DNA from 4 places in the Massilia timonae genome. Region 3 is predicted to be linked to each of the others. Evidence: predicted binding sites of a transcription regulator. Region 3 holds the regulator's gene; each other region holds the start of a gene.
The links. The regulator sigma-54, encoded in region 3, starts transcription at its own class of promoters, with help from an activator protein. The targets are predictions, from matches to a motif close to TGGCANGNAANCTGCTTT.
Positions count from the first base shown of each region.

Region 1: glnA (type I glutamate--ammonia ligase) is a predicted target of sigma-54. The motif match lies at 1,166-1,183, and genes of this name have one in related genera.
Region 2: LO55_RS04145 (transglutaminase family protein) is a predicted target of sigma-54. The motif match lies at 1,959-1,976, and genes of this name have one in related genera.
Region 4: LO55_RS10920 (PEP-CTERM sorting domain-containing protein) is a predicted target of sigma-54. The motif match lies at 1,485-1,502, and genes of this name have one in related genera.

Region 1 covers NZ_JRYB01000001.1:378,063-381,357, reverse strand. The annotation lists gene LO55_RS01660 (hypothetical protein) at 1-476, opposite strand, end outside; gene LO55_RS01655 (rhodanese-like domain-containing protein) at 473-928, opposite strand; gene glnA (type I glutamate--ammonia ligase) at 1,246-2,661, shown strand; gene LO55_RS01645 (DUF4124 domain-containing protein) at 2,824-3,295, shown strand, end outside.
Region 2 covers NZ_JRYB01000001.1:924,775-928,069, forward strand. The annotation lists gene LO55_RS04135 (alpha-E domain-containing protein) at 1-470, opposite strand, end outside; gene LO55_RS04140 (circularly permuted type 2 ATP-grasp protein) at 472-1,884, opposite strand; gene LO55_RS04145 (transglutaminase family protein) at 2,048-3,295, shown strand, end outside.
Region 3 covers NZ_JRYB01000001.1:1,140,574-1,143,868, forward strand. The annotation lists gene LO55_RS05025 (enoyl-CoA hydratase/isomerase family protein) at 1-76, opposite strand, end outside; gene hpf (ribosome hibernation-promoting factor, HPF/YfiA family) at 200-559, opposite strand; gene LO55_RS05035 (RNA polymerase factor sigma-54) at 635-2,110, opposite strand; gene lptB (LPS export ABC transporter ATP-binding protein) at 2,122-2,874, opposite strand; gene lptA (lipopolysaccharide transport periplasmic protein LptA) at 2,886-3,295, opposite strand, start outside.
Region 4 covers NZ_JRYB01000001.1:2,520,337-2,523,631, forward strand. The annotation lists gene LO55_RS10910 (DUF4214 domain-containing protein) at 1-418, shown strand, start outside; gene LO55_RS10915 (sulfurtransferase) at 432-1,313, opposite strand; gene LO55_RS10920 (PEP-CTERM sorting domain-containing protein) at 1,543-2,202, shown strand; gene LO55_RS10925 (hypothetical protein) at 2,392-2,781, shown strand; gene LO55_RS10930 (DUF4214 domain-containing protein) at 3,055-3,295, shown strand, end outside.

The DNA.
Region 1 (3,295 bases), 760 kb from region 3:
TCCATCAGGTAGTCGGCATGCTGGCGGATGTTCTCTTCGGGGTTCGGCATCAGGCGTTCGGCCAGCTCGGCGTCGCCGGCGGCGATCACCTGCGGCAGCACGACCCGGATGCCGGAAGCGGCCAGCGCCGGCGCCACCTTTTCCAGTTGCAGGAACAAGTCGCGCGTGCGCACCGGCTGGTCGCGCGCATGGTCGATCGACAGGACGTCGAGCAGCTGGTCGCGGGCGCCCTGGCCGTTCAGCAGGGCAGTGGTAGCGCGCTCGCGCACCGCTTCGAGCGCTGCGGCCGCGGGCGGATGGGCCTCGGCCAGCACCGCCCAGTCGGCCAGCGCGTAGGAGCGCCGCACGCCATGCAACGAGGGATCCTGTTCCAGGGCGTGCTCGTGGAACCAGGCCAGCTCTTGCAGCGCCGCGTCATACTGCCCCTGGTCGGCCAGCTCGCGCGCCCTGACCAGGCGTTCCATGGCGTCGCTCATGCGCCCACCCACGGCAATCCCGCCTTGCACCAGCCGCCGACGGTCTTGCGATGGCCTTCGCCATCCTTGTCGCCTTCGAAGCCTTCGAGGATGTCGAAGGAGTTGGCGTAACCGAGTTCGGTCGCCACGCGGGCGCTGTGGCGCGAGCGCACGCCCGAGCGGCACAGGAACAGCAGGGTGTCGTCCTTGCTCGCGACTTTTTCGAGCTGGGCGCCGAAATCCGGGTTCGGCACGCCGCCCGGGTAGGTGGCCCATTGCACTGCCGCGTGCTGGGCGTCGGGGATGGCGACCCGGCCCACCCAGTCGCGTTCGGCATTGGTGCGCACATCCACCAGCTTGACCTTCGGGCTGCTCTTGAGCAGCTCGAACGCCTCCTGGGGCGTCACCGCACCGGCATAGGGCTGCCCTGCGCCGCGCTGGCGCGCTGCTTCGAGAATGTTTTCTTTAGTCATAATGTTCGTTCCGTTTTTGGGCATTCGCTCGCGCTGCACCACCATGGATCAGTGTATCCTGCTCTGAAATGGTGCGTCTGGCTACGATCGCACTCCATTGGTGCATTCGGCCTGTACTGTAAATCTTTCGACAAGCTTGCCGATCGACGCGATTTTATGGGTAAACTGGCCCGTCCCCCAAGAACGATTTGTGCATGCCCTCATGCAAACGAGAAGGCGCGTGGGGTGTCACCAAGTTGGCATGCTTCGTGCTTCAACATGATGCAAGTTGTCGGTTCTCATGACTCGACTTCCTTTTTTCAATTAGGAGATTCCGAATGGCAAAGTCCGCCGCAGATGTAATGCAACTGGTCAAGGACAACGAAGTCAAATTCGTTGATTTACGCTTCGCCGATACCCGCGGCAAGGAACAACACGTCACGGTCCCGGTGTCGCACTTCGACCTGGACAAATTCGAATCCGGCCACGCCTTCGATGGTTCGTCGATCGCCGGCTGGAAGGGTATTGAAGCCTCGGACATGCTCCTGCTGCCGGACCCGAACACCGCCAACCTCGACCCGTTCATGGAAGAGACCACGCTGTTCATGCAGTGCGACGTCATCGAACCGTCGGACGGCAAGGGCTACGACCGCGATCCGCGCTCGATCGCCAAGCGCGCCGAGGCGTACCTGAAATCGTCGGGCATCGGCGACACCGCCTACTTCGGCCCGGAACCTGAATTCTTCATCTTCGACTCGGTCCGCTGGAAGATCGACATGTCGGGCTGCTTCGTCAAGATCGACTCGGAAGAAGCCTCGTGGTCGACCGACAAGGAGTTCGAAGGCGGCAACAGCGGCCACCGTCCGACCGTCAAGGGCGGCTACTTCCCGGTCCCACCGGTCGATTCGTTCCAGGACATGCGTTCGGAAATGTCGCTGATCCTCGAATCGATGGGCATCCCGGTCGAAGTGCACCACCACGAAGTGGCCGGCGCCGGCCAGAACGAGCTGGGCACCAAGTTCTCGACCCTGGTCGAGCGCGCCGACTGGACCCAGAACCTGAAATACGTCATCTGGAACGTCGCCCACAGCTACGGCAAGACCGCGACCTTCATGCCGAAGCCGATCAACGGCGACAACGGCTCGGGCATGCACGTGCACCAGTCGATCTGGAAAGACGGCAAGAACCTGTTCGCAGGCGACGGCTATGCCGGCCTGTCGGAAACCGCGCTGTTCTACATCGGCGGCATCATCAAGCACGCACGCGCGCTGAACGCGATCACCAACCCGGGCACCAACTCGTACAAGCGCCTGGTGCCTGGCTACGAAGCCCCGGTCAAGCTGGCCTACTCGGCCCGCAACCGTTCGGCCTCGATCCGCATCCCGCACGTGGCGAACCCGAAAGGCCGCCGCATCGAGACCCGCTTCCCGGATCCGCTGGCCAACGTCTACCTGTGCTTCGCCGCGCTGCTGATGGCGGGCCTGGACGGCATCCAGAACAAGATCCACCCGGGCGAAGCCGCGACCAAGGACCTGTACCACCTGCCGCCGGAAGAAGACAAGCTGATCCCGACCGTGTGCGCCTCGCTGGAAGAAGCGCTGGAAGCCCTGGACAAGGACCGCGAGTTCCTGACCCGCGGCGGCGTGTTCAGCGACAGCATGATCGATGCCTACATCGAGCTGAAGATGAACGAAGTGCAGCGTCTGCGCATGACCCCGCACCCGGCCGAATTCGACATGTACTACTCGTCGTAATCAGTTAGCAATACTGTTGTGCCTGCGCATCGCCATGCTCCACGGCGATGCCATGAAACGCGGGGAAAGCGATGGCTTTCCCCGCGTTTTTTGTTGCTTCGGGTATAGTCGGGCGCGACTACAATGCATCTTCCCGCCGATGCAAGCTACCGAGTGATAGGAATGACAAACATCGTTTTTCATGGCGCCGTGGCCATGTTCGCCCTGCTGTTCTGCGCCTCGGCCCAAGCCCAGATCTACCGCTGTCTCGATGCCAACGGCCGCCCGCTGTACACCGACACCAAGGTCGGCAAGTGCCAGCTGATCGACACCGGCTACAGTTCGCCGCCGGCCGCGTCGAAGCCGATTCCGGCCCCGCGCTCATCGAGCGCCTCGGGCGGATCGGGTTCGGCAAGTGCGCCGAGCCCGGCCGCCACCAGCACCCCGTCGGGCTTCCCGCGCGTGGACAACGTGGTGCAGCGCGCGCGCGACGACGAGCGGCGCGAGATCCTGGGCGACGAGCTGCGCATCGAGGAACGCAAGCTGGCGGACCTCAAGAAGGAATTCAATAACGGCGAGCCCGAGCGCCAGGGTAACGAGCGTAATTACGCCAAGTACCAGGAGCGGGTGGCGTCGATGCGCGACGAGATCAACC
Region 2 (3,295 bases), 220 kb from region 3:
TCGTCCTGCAGCATGGTGCCCAGCGTGACGCCGCGCGACAGGTGCGAGCGGTACTTGACCCATTCCAGGAACTGGCCGGGATCGTGCTCGAAGGTGCGGTTCTTGAGATGCTTCTGCAGCATCAGCCAGGTCGTGTTCTCGGTTTCCCATACTTCGGTGGTCAGGGCGCCGCGCACGGCGCGCGCATTCTCGCGCGATGCGCGCAGGCAGCTCGTGATCGAGGACAGGTTGTCCGGATCGCGCACCATGAAGTCGATCACGTCCTTCTGCGTGAGCGCCGGGTATTTGGCCTCGAACTGCGCTTCCAGCTCGGACACGCCCAGCATGCTGCGCCAGCCCTGCTGCTCGGCCTGCGCCGACTGCGGCATCAGCGAATACTGAACCCGGACATCGAGCATGCGGGCCGTGTTTTCGGCGCGTTCGGTGTAGCGGGCCATCCAGAACAAGTGGTCTGCGGTGCGGCTCAACATCTTAGTTCTCCAGTATCCAGGTATCCTTGGTGCCGCCGCCCTGCGACGAATTGACCACCAGCGAACCTTCCTGCAACGCCACCCGGGTCAGGCCGCCCGGCACCATCGACACGGTCTTGCCCGACAGGACGAAGGGACGCAGGTCGATGTGGCGCGGCGCGATGCCCGATTCGACATAGGTCGGGCAGGCCGACAGGGCCAGCGTGGGCTGGGCGATATAGCCGTCCGGGTTGGCGATCAAGCGCGCGCGGAAGGCCTCGATCTCGGCGTGGGTCGAGGCCGGGCCGACCAGCATGCCATAGCCGCCGGCGCCATGCACTTCCTTCACCACCAGCTCTGGCAAGCGCGACAGCGTGTACGCCAGGTCTTCCTTTTTGCGGCACTGGTAGGTCGGCACGTTGTTCAGGATCGGCTTTTCGCCCAGGTAGAATTCGATCATGTCCGGCACGTAGGGATAGATCGACTTGTCGTCGGCCACCCCGGTGCCGATGGCGTTGGCCAGGCCGACCCGCCCCGCGCGCACCGCGTCGAGCAGGCCCGGCACGCCCAGCGTGGACTCGGGGCGGAAGGCGCGTGGATCGAGGTAGTCGTCGTCGATGCGGCGATAGATGACGTCGACCTGCTTCGGCCCGCGCGTGGTGCGCATGTAGACGGTGTCGTCGCTGACATACAGGTCTTGCCCCTGCACCAGCGCCACGCCCATCTGCTGGGCCAGGAAGGCGTGTTCGAAATAGGCCGAGTTGTGCATGCCCGGCGTGAGGACGACCACGGTCGGGTCGAGCGGTCCGTCCGGCGCCACGGTGCGCAGGTTGTCGAGCAGCAGGTCGGGATAGTGCTCGACCGGCGCCACGCGGTTGCTCGCGAACAGGGCGGGAAACAGCCGCATCATCATCTTGCGGTTTTCCAGCATGTAGGACACGCCGGAAGGCACCCGCAGATTGTCTTCCAGGACGTAGAACTCGCCCTCGCCCGCGCGCACGATGTCGACGCCGGCGATATGGGCATAGATGTTCGAAGGCACCTTGACGCCCTGCATCGCGGGCCGGTACTGCGCATTGTTCAGGATCTGTTCGGAAGGGATGACGCCCGCCTTCAGGATATCCTGGTCATGGTAGACGTCGTGCAGGAAACGGTTCAGCGCGGTCACCCGCTGCACCAGGCCGGCCTGCAGCCGGGCCCATTCGGCGGCGTCGATCACGCGCGGAATGATGTCGAACGGGATCAAGCGCTCCTTGCCGGCGTTGTCGCCGTAAACGGCGAAGGTGATCCCCACCCGCTGGAAGGTCAGTTCGGCTTCGGCACGTTTTTGCGCGATCAGTTGCGGCGACTGCAAGGCAAGCCACCGCGCAAACGCGTCGTAGTGAGGCCTTGCAATTGCCGCAGAGGAATACATTTCATCGTAAAAGTTCGGCATCGGATCCTCCAGTGGCATAGGTGCAATCAAGAAACGTGCCAGCTCGGCGACGCCGCACGATCGAATTATATTGCGGGTATGAATCATGCTTGTGCACAGTTGAAACAGGTATATATCGATGTGCTGGTATCGTTCGTGACCACCCCTATAAAGGCACTCCCGCATGGCTATCCGTATCGCGCTGCACCACAAGACCAGTTACCGCTACGACCGGCAAGTCGCCCTCTCGCCGCATGAGGTGCGCCTGCGTCCGGCGCCGCATGCGCGCACGCCGATCCTGTCGTACTCGCTGTCGGTGCTGCCGCAGGAGCATTTCATCAACTGGCAGCAAGACCCCTACGGGAATTACATCGGCCGTTTCGTGTTCCCGGAAAAAACGGATACGCTCGAGTTCACGGTCGACCTGGTCGCCGACATGACCGTCATCAATCCCTTCGATTTCTTCATCGAACAATATGCGGAGCATTTTCCCTTTGTCTATCCCGAGCAGTTGCAGGGGGAACTGAGCGCCTACGCGCAGCCCGAGCCGGCCGGCCCGCTGCTGCTGGCATGGGTAGACGCGGCGCGGCGCGAGCTGCTGGCGCAGCCGATGAACACCACCGACTTCCTGGTGGCGATCAACCAGCGCCTGCAGCGCGACATCGCCTATCTGCTGCGCATGGAACCGGGCGTGCAGACGCCCGAAGACACGCTCGAGAAGCGTTCCGGCTCGTGCCGCGACAGCGGCTGGCTGCTGGTGCAGATCCTGCGCACGATGGGACTGGCGGCGCGTTTCGTTTCCGGCTACCTGATCCAGCTGCGCGCCGACCAGGAGGCGCTCGATGGTCCGAGCGGCGCGCTCGAAGACTTCACCGACCTGCACGCCTGGACCGAGGTGTACATCCCCGGCGCCGGCTGGATCGGGCTCGACCCGACCTCGGGCATGCTGGCCGGCGAAGGCCATATTCCGCTCGCCTGCACGGCGCTGCCCTCGTCGGCGGCGCCGGTGACGGGCTTCAGCGACAAGGCCGAGGTCACCTTCATCCACGAGATGACGATCACCCGCATCCATGAAGACCCGCGCGTGACCAAGCCGTATTCGGACGCCGACTGGGAGGCCATCGACCGCCTGGGCCGGCAGGTCGACGCCGACCTGCTGGCCCAGGACGTGCGCCTGACCCAGGGCGGCGAGCCCACCTTCGTCTCGATCGACGACATGGACGCGCCGGAGTGGAATACCCAGGCCCATGGCGAGCGCAAACGCGCGCTGGCCGGCACGCTGGCGCAGCGGCTCAAGAATCATTTCGCGCCCGGCGGCCTGCTGCACTACGGCCAGGGCAAATGGTATCCGGGCGAACCGCTGCCGCGCTGGGCGCTGAACATCTTCTGGCGCGTCGACGGCGAGCCGCTGTGGCGCGACCCCGGCCTGTTT
Region 3 (3,295 bases):
AATTGAGCGCCTTCGGGCGGTCCAGGGTGATGATGCCGGTGCGGTTGGCGACGCGGGTCAGGACGTGGTCGGTCATGGCGTAATCCGTAATGGAGAGACATGCATTTTACCGAACACACGAAACGCGTCATATCGGGGAGCTGGATGCAAAAAGGGCGTCCCCTCAGACGCCCTTAGCTAGTGTGAGCCCTGCGCCTGATCAGGCGACAGCAGCGTCTTCGCCGCCGTTTTCCGGCAGGCGTTTGATCGAGGTACGGCTATGGTCCTTCAGCATTTGCTTGTGTTTCAGGATCTGTCTGTCCAGCTTATCCATCAGCGTGTCGATCGCGGCGTACAGGTCTTGCGCGACGCTTGCCACGTGCAGGGTCTTGCCCGACACCTGGACGTTGATCTCTGCTTTCTGCCTTTTTTCTTTTTCAGTGAGGTTGTCGACGGCCAGGAAGACGTGGGTGTCGATCACCTGGTCGAAATGGCGAATGATGCGCTCGAGCTTATTCTGAACGTATTCACGGATGGCGGGGGTTACTTCGAGATGATGGCCACTGATTGTGAGGTTCATACACACTCCTTTGAAAAGGTTGCACCGTGTGGACCACACCAACGCGACAAGGCACGACGGGTGTGGACGGCGCAGTTACAAGGACTTGCGGAGGCTTACAGGGGGTATCTTGAGGGCTTCACGGTATTTTGCAACCGTCCGGCGCGCGATGACCATGCCTTGTTCCCCGAGCATCTCCGCGATCTTGCTGTCGGACAATGGGTTCCTAGGGTCTTCTGCTCCTGTCAATTGTGCGATGAGCGCACGGATTGCCGTCGAGGATGCTTCGCCTCCCGCCTCGGTGGCAACGTGGCTGCCGAAGAAATACTTCAACTCAAACATGCCGTGCGGGGTCAGCATGTATTTCTGCGTTGTGACACGAGAAATTGTGCTCTCGTGTAGGCCTAGTGTATCAGCTATCTCACGTAAAACAAGGGGCCGCATGGCAACCGCGCCATGGGAGAAAAAGTTGCGCTGGCGCTCGACGATCGCCTCCGCCACGCGCAGGATGGTGTCGAATCGCTGGCGCATATTCTTGATGAGCCACTTCGCTTCCTGCAGCTGCGCGCCCATCTGCGCTTCGCTCTTGCCCTGCTTGAGGAGGCTCGCGTACAGGCTGTTCACGCGCAGGCGCGGCATCACGTCCGGGTTCAGGGTGACCGCCCAGCCGCTCTTGGAACGGCGCACGATCACGTCCGGCACCACGTAGTCCGACACGTTCGAAGCGAACGCCGCGCCCGGATGCGGATTGCATTGGCGCACCACGGCCTGCACCTCGCGCAAGTCTTCGTCGTCGCAGTCGAGCGCTTTTTTCAGCTTGCTGTACTCGCGCTGGGCGAACCAGCTCAGGTAACCCTCGACGATGGTCAGGGCCATGCGCCGCGTCACCAGCGGCACGCCCGGCATGCGCCGGATCTGCAGCGCCAGGCACTCGGCCGCGCTGCGCGCGCCGACGCCCACCGGGTCCATGCTCTGCACCAGCGCCAGCGCGCAGCGTAATTCGTCGATCTCGATCTCGAGTTCTTGGGGCAGCCTGGCGTGAATCTCGTCGAGCGGCTCTTCCAGGTAGCCGTTGTCGTCCAGCGCATCGATCACCAGCTCGGCCAGCGCACGGTCGCGCGCCGACAGGATGGCTTCGCGCACCTGTTCCATCAGGTGTTCGCGCAGCGTGATGGCGCAGGCTTCCAGTTGCGGGCGGCCGTCCTCGTCCTCGCCGCCGCCGGACGATGGCGCGCCGCCGTCGCTCCAGTCGGCATCGACGCGATCGTTGTCGGCGCCGCCCTCGAACCCCTCGCCCTCCTGCGCCGGCGCACCCTCGCCCTCGGCCTGCTGGCCGGGCGCCGGCGGCGCTTCGCCATTGGCGGGCGCATTGTTGATGGCGCCATCGGCCAGCAGGCGCACCGATCGGTCGAGCGGATCGTCGAGCCGCTCGAGCAAGGGGTTATCGCCCAGTATCTGCTCGATCTCCTGGTGCAGCTCTAGCGTCGACAGTTGCAGCAACCGGATCGACTGCTGCAGTTGCGGCGTAAGCGCGAGGTGCTGCGAAGTGCGAAGTTGCAGGGACTGTTTCATCTAGGCGTCGCTCACATGCGGAAGTGTTCACCCAGGTACACGCGGCGCACCGACTCGTCGGCGATGATGTCGTCAGGACGGCCGGAGGCAAGCACCGCGCCCTGGTTGATGATGTAGGCGCGGTCGCAGATGCCGAGCGTCTCGCGCACGTTGTGGTCGGTGATCAAAACACCGATCCGGCGCTCCTTCAGGAAGCGCACGATGCGCTGGATCTCGATCACGGCGATCGGGTCGACGCCGGCGAACGGTTCGTCGAGCAGCACGAAGCGCGGATTGGTCGCCAGCGCGCGCGCGATTTCCACGCGGCGACGCTCGCCGCCCGACAGCGACAGCGCCGGATTCTCGCGCAGCTTCTCGATCTGCAGGTCGGCCAGCAGGGTGTCGAGGCGCTCGTTGATCTGGTCTTTCGACAGCGGCTTGCCGTTGTCCTTCTGCAGCTCGAGCACGGCGCGGATGTTCTCTTCCACCGTCAGCTTGCGGAACACCGAAGCCTCTTGCGGCAGGTAGGACAGGCCCAGTACGGCGCGGCGGTGGATCGGCAGGCTGGTGATGTCGGTGCCGTTGATGTCGATCGAGCCGGCGTCCGACGGCACCAGGCCGACGATCATGTAGAACGACGTCGTCTTGCCGGCGCCGTTCGGGCCCAGCAAGCCGACCACTTCACCGCATTCGACCTGCAGCGACACGTCGCGCACCACCAGGCGCTTGCCATAGCTTTTCTGCAGGCCCTTGACGACCAGGGTGCTGCGATCGCCCAGCTCCATCGGAATCGCCGTCATTGGACGCCTCCGGCGGGTGCGCGCTTGGGCGCCAGGATCAGGGTGCCGCGCCCGCCGCCGGCGACGCTCTTGCCGCTTTCGTCGTTGCGCACCGTGGCCACTTCCTTGCGGTTGTCGTAGGAAATGAAGGGGCCGGTGATCTGGTTGGTCATGCGCGCGCCTTCCAGTTCGCGCACGACGGCGTTGGAATACAGGCGCACCAGTTCCGACCGCTCGTCGTACTCGATGCGCTCGGCCTGGCCGTCGACCCACAGGTCGGGACCGCCGTCACGCTTCTGGCGGAAAGTGGCGACCTTGCCGCCGGCAGCGGTGAGGGTCACGCTCATATAGCCTTCCGGGCTTTCCTTGACCAGGGCGCGGTCGGACTTGAGCACCAGGGTGCCGCGGGTCAGCACCACGTTGCCGG
Region 4 (3,295 bases), 1.4 Mb from region 3:
CGTCGCCGAGGTCTACCAGAACCTGTTCGGCCGCGCGGGCGAGGAAGCCGGCGTGAATTACTGGACCGACCTGATGGACCGCGGCGTCATCTCGATCGATGACGTGGTGAAGGATATTTCCGAAGCCGCCAATGGCAGCGACAGCGTCGCCTTCAACGGCAAGGTGGCCGCCGCGAGCCTGTTCACCGCGCGCGTGGACGAACCCGACGAGATCGCCGCCTACACGGGCGATGCCGCGAATGATATTTCGATGGAATTCCTGGCCACGATTACCGACCTGGGCAGCGCCGCCGACGCGCTGAAACCGGACGTGGTGGACGCCTGGATCGAGCGCATCGTCGATGCCCATGGCGCCAGCGCCGAAGGCATCGCGCTGGTCGGCGTGGCGCCGGCGGCGGAGCCGCTGCCGGGCGCCTGACGCATCGGGCGGGTCAGGCCGCCGCGTGGCCGGCGACTGGCGCGCCCGTCTTGGTCTCGCCCGCGCAATGCGGGCACGACACGCCCACGACATAGCTCGGCGACAGCTGCTGGCGCGGCGTGACCACGGCGCGGCACGCGAAGCACTGCGCGGTCTCGGTCGGTTCCAGCTTTGGATTGAGGGCGGTGCGGTAATCGAACACGAAGCAGTCGCCCGTGTAATGGTCGCCGCCGACTTCCTCGAAATACTTCAGGATGCCACCCTCGAGCTGATACACGCGGTCGTAGCCGATGTCCTTCATGTGGATCGCGGCCTTCTCGCAGCGGATGCCGCCGGTGCAGAAGGTGACCACGGTCTTGCCGTTCAGCTCATCCTTGTGCTCGGCCGCGACGGCCGGGAATTCGGTGAATTTATCGATGCGGTAGTCGAGCGTGTTGTCGAAGGTGCCCACGTCGACCTCGAAGGCGTTGCGGGTTTCCATCATGACGACTTCGACGCCGTCGTCGTCATGGCCCTGGTCGAGCCAGCGCTTGAGCGTCCTGGCGTCGACCGCCGGTGCGCGGCCCAGTTCCGGCTTGATCAGCGGCATGCGCATGGTGATGATTTCTTTCTTGATCTTCACCAGCATGCGCTTGTGGGATTGTTCGCCCGACAGGCTTTCTTTCCATTCCAGGTCGGCCAGGCGCTCGTCGCTGCGCACCCAGGCCAGGTACTGGTCGATGTGCTCGCGCGTGCCCGACAGGAACATATTGATGCCTTCCGGCGTCAGCAGCACGGTCCCCTTCAAGCCAAGCTCGTTGCACAGGGCCTGGTATTGCGGGCGCAATTCCTCCAGGTTGTCGAGCGTGATGAATTTATAGGCGGCAATATTGACGTACTGGTTTTCGGAAGACATGGTCGATGGGCCTTGCAAAGGCGGTTGAAAAGACAGGGCGATATTATAAGTCAGCAGGGTGGGCTTACCACATGGAGCAGGATTTTTCCGTGTCGAAATTTCTTACAGTAAATACAAAGCGATCTTGACTAGAAACAACTAAGTTGTTGATTTTTAAGTATAGTGACCGGTTGGCATCATAATTGCTTGGTTGAGCATGTTCTTGACCTTTAAATAACTAGGGATAACCATGCTTCGCAAACTCGCCTTCCTGACCGCCGCGCTCGCCGCAGGCACCGCTTCGGCTGCCCAGATCCTGCCATCGCAGTCGTTTACCACTGACTCGAACACCGCTTACACCTACACCCTGGCCGAGACCCAGACCGGCAGCTTCGTGCTGGATTTCACCTTCAGCTTCAGCGGCAAGGTGCAGAACAACGATTTCCTGGGCGTCTGGTTCGGCAATGCGAACAACATCAATGAAGGCTACAAGGGCCCGAACGTCGGCTTCAAGGCCAACTGCGACGAAAAAGGCAGCTGCACCGATGACCTGTTCGTGCGCACGGTCGGCACCGGCGGCTACTTCGTCCCGAACAGCAACCTGGTCGAAGGTGAGACCTACCGCCTGTTCGCCCACCTGTACAAGAGCGCTGCAAACGGCTTCTACGACCGCTTCGACCTGTGGCTGAACCCGACCGCGACCGAGATGACCACGCTGACCGGCGCCGACGCCTCGGCCACCGAAGCAAGCAAGCTCAAGTCCTTCGACACCGTCGGTATCCGTACCGCCAATATCAACGGTGGCCTGGTGTTGAACGTCAACCCGGCCGAGGTGCCGGAGCCGGGCAGCGTCGCGCTTCTGGGCCTGGCAATGGCCGGCCTGGCGTTCACCCGCCGCAAGCGCGCCTGATCGCGGCCAGCGCGACCGGTCGCGCAACGATTCGCCGATCATGAAAACGGCGTTCCCGCCAGCGGCGGGAACGCCGTTTTTCATTTCCCATCCTCGAGGCGCTGGCCGATCAGGCGCCGCGCTCGCTGGGAGAGATCGAAGAGGCGGTCGCCACGCGGCATCAACCTGATTCGCATCGTCGAAGCGGTCATGGTATTGGCCGGCAACGGCACGCTGCACCCGGCCCAGGACGACGCCGCGATCGCCCATGCCCGCCCGCGCACGGTGCTGCTCAATGCGCGCCTGTGCGCGCTGGCGCGCCACGCCGACGACGTCACTTGCCTGGCTTCGCCCGTCACCGGCGGCGCGGTGCAGGTGGCCCGGATCGACCAGCTGTTCCTGCTGGCGCGCTCGCTCGGCCATGAGGGGCGTTGCGGCCATGGCGGGCTTTGCCGGCCAGGTGCTGGCGCCCAGGGCCAGCGCATCGTCCAGGACGGCAAGGCGCTGGCGGATGCCGAGCAGGCGCAGGCGCTGGGGCGCGAGGCCCAGGTCTTCGACGCCGAGCGCCTCCCGCTGTTGCGCGCCTTCGGCCTCGCCTGAGGCAGCGACTGCGCTCGATGCGGCCTTGCCCGCCTGAAAGCCGGCTTGTCGTCACAACAAGATGGTCCTGGCGAAATACATAGCATGTCGATGTGTACGGGCTTGTCGAAAACACCAAGCTGCAACCGCTTATTATTGTACAAAATGTATTTCTTGTAGGAAAAAGACGACAGATTCATACTATTTTGGGATAGTTTCCTGTTCGCATTTATCCACGCCCTCATACTCATGCTGCATGGCAACTTTAGCCATGGTTCATCTTAGCGACGACACATGAGCACATCCAGCATCCACGATTCCACCGTCAATGCCTTCTATCTCGCCTTCTATGGCCGTCCCGCCGATCCGGCCGGTCTGAAGTTCTGGGCCCAGCAGCTCGCCAGCAACAACGGCGAACTCGGCGCCATCACCCAGGCTTTCGCCACCTCGGAAGAAGCCCAGGTGCGCTTCGGCGACGAGACGCTGGCCGGCCGCATCGGCGAGATCTACCAGGCGCTCTTCAACCGCGCCCCGG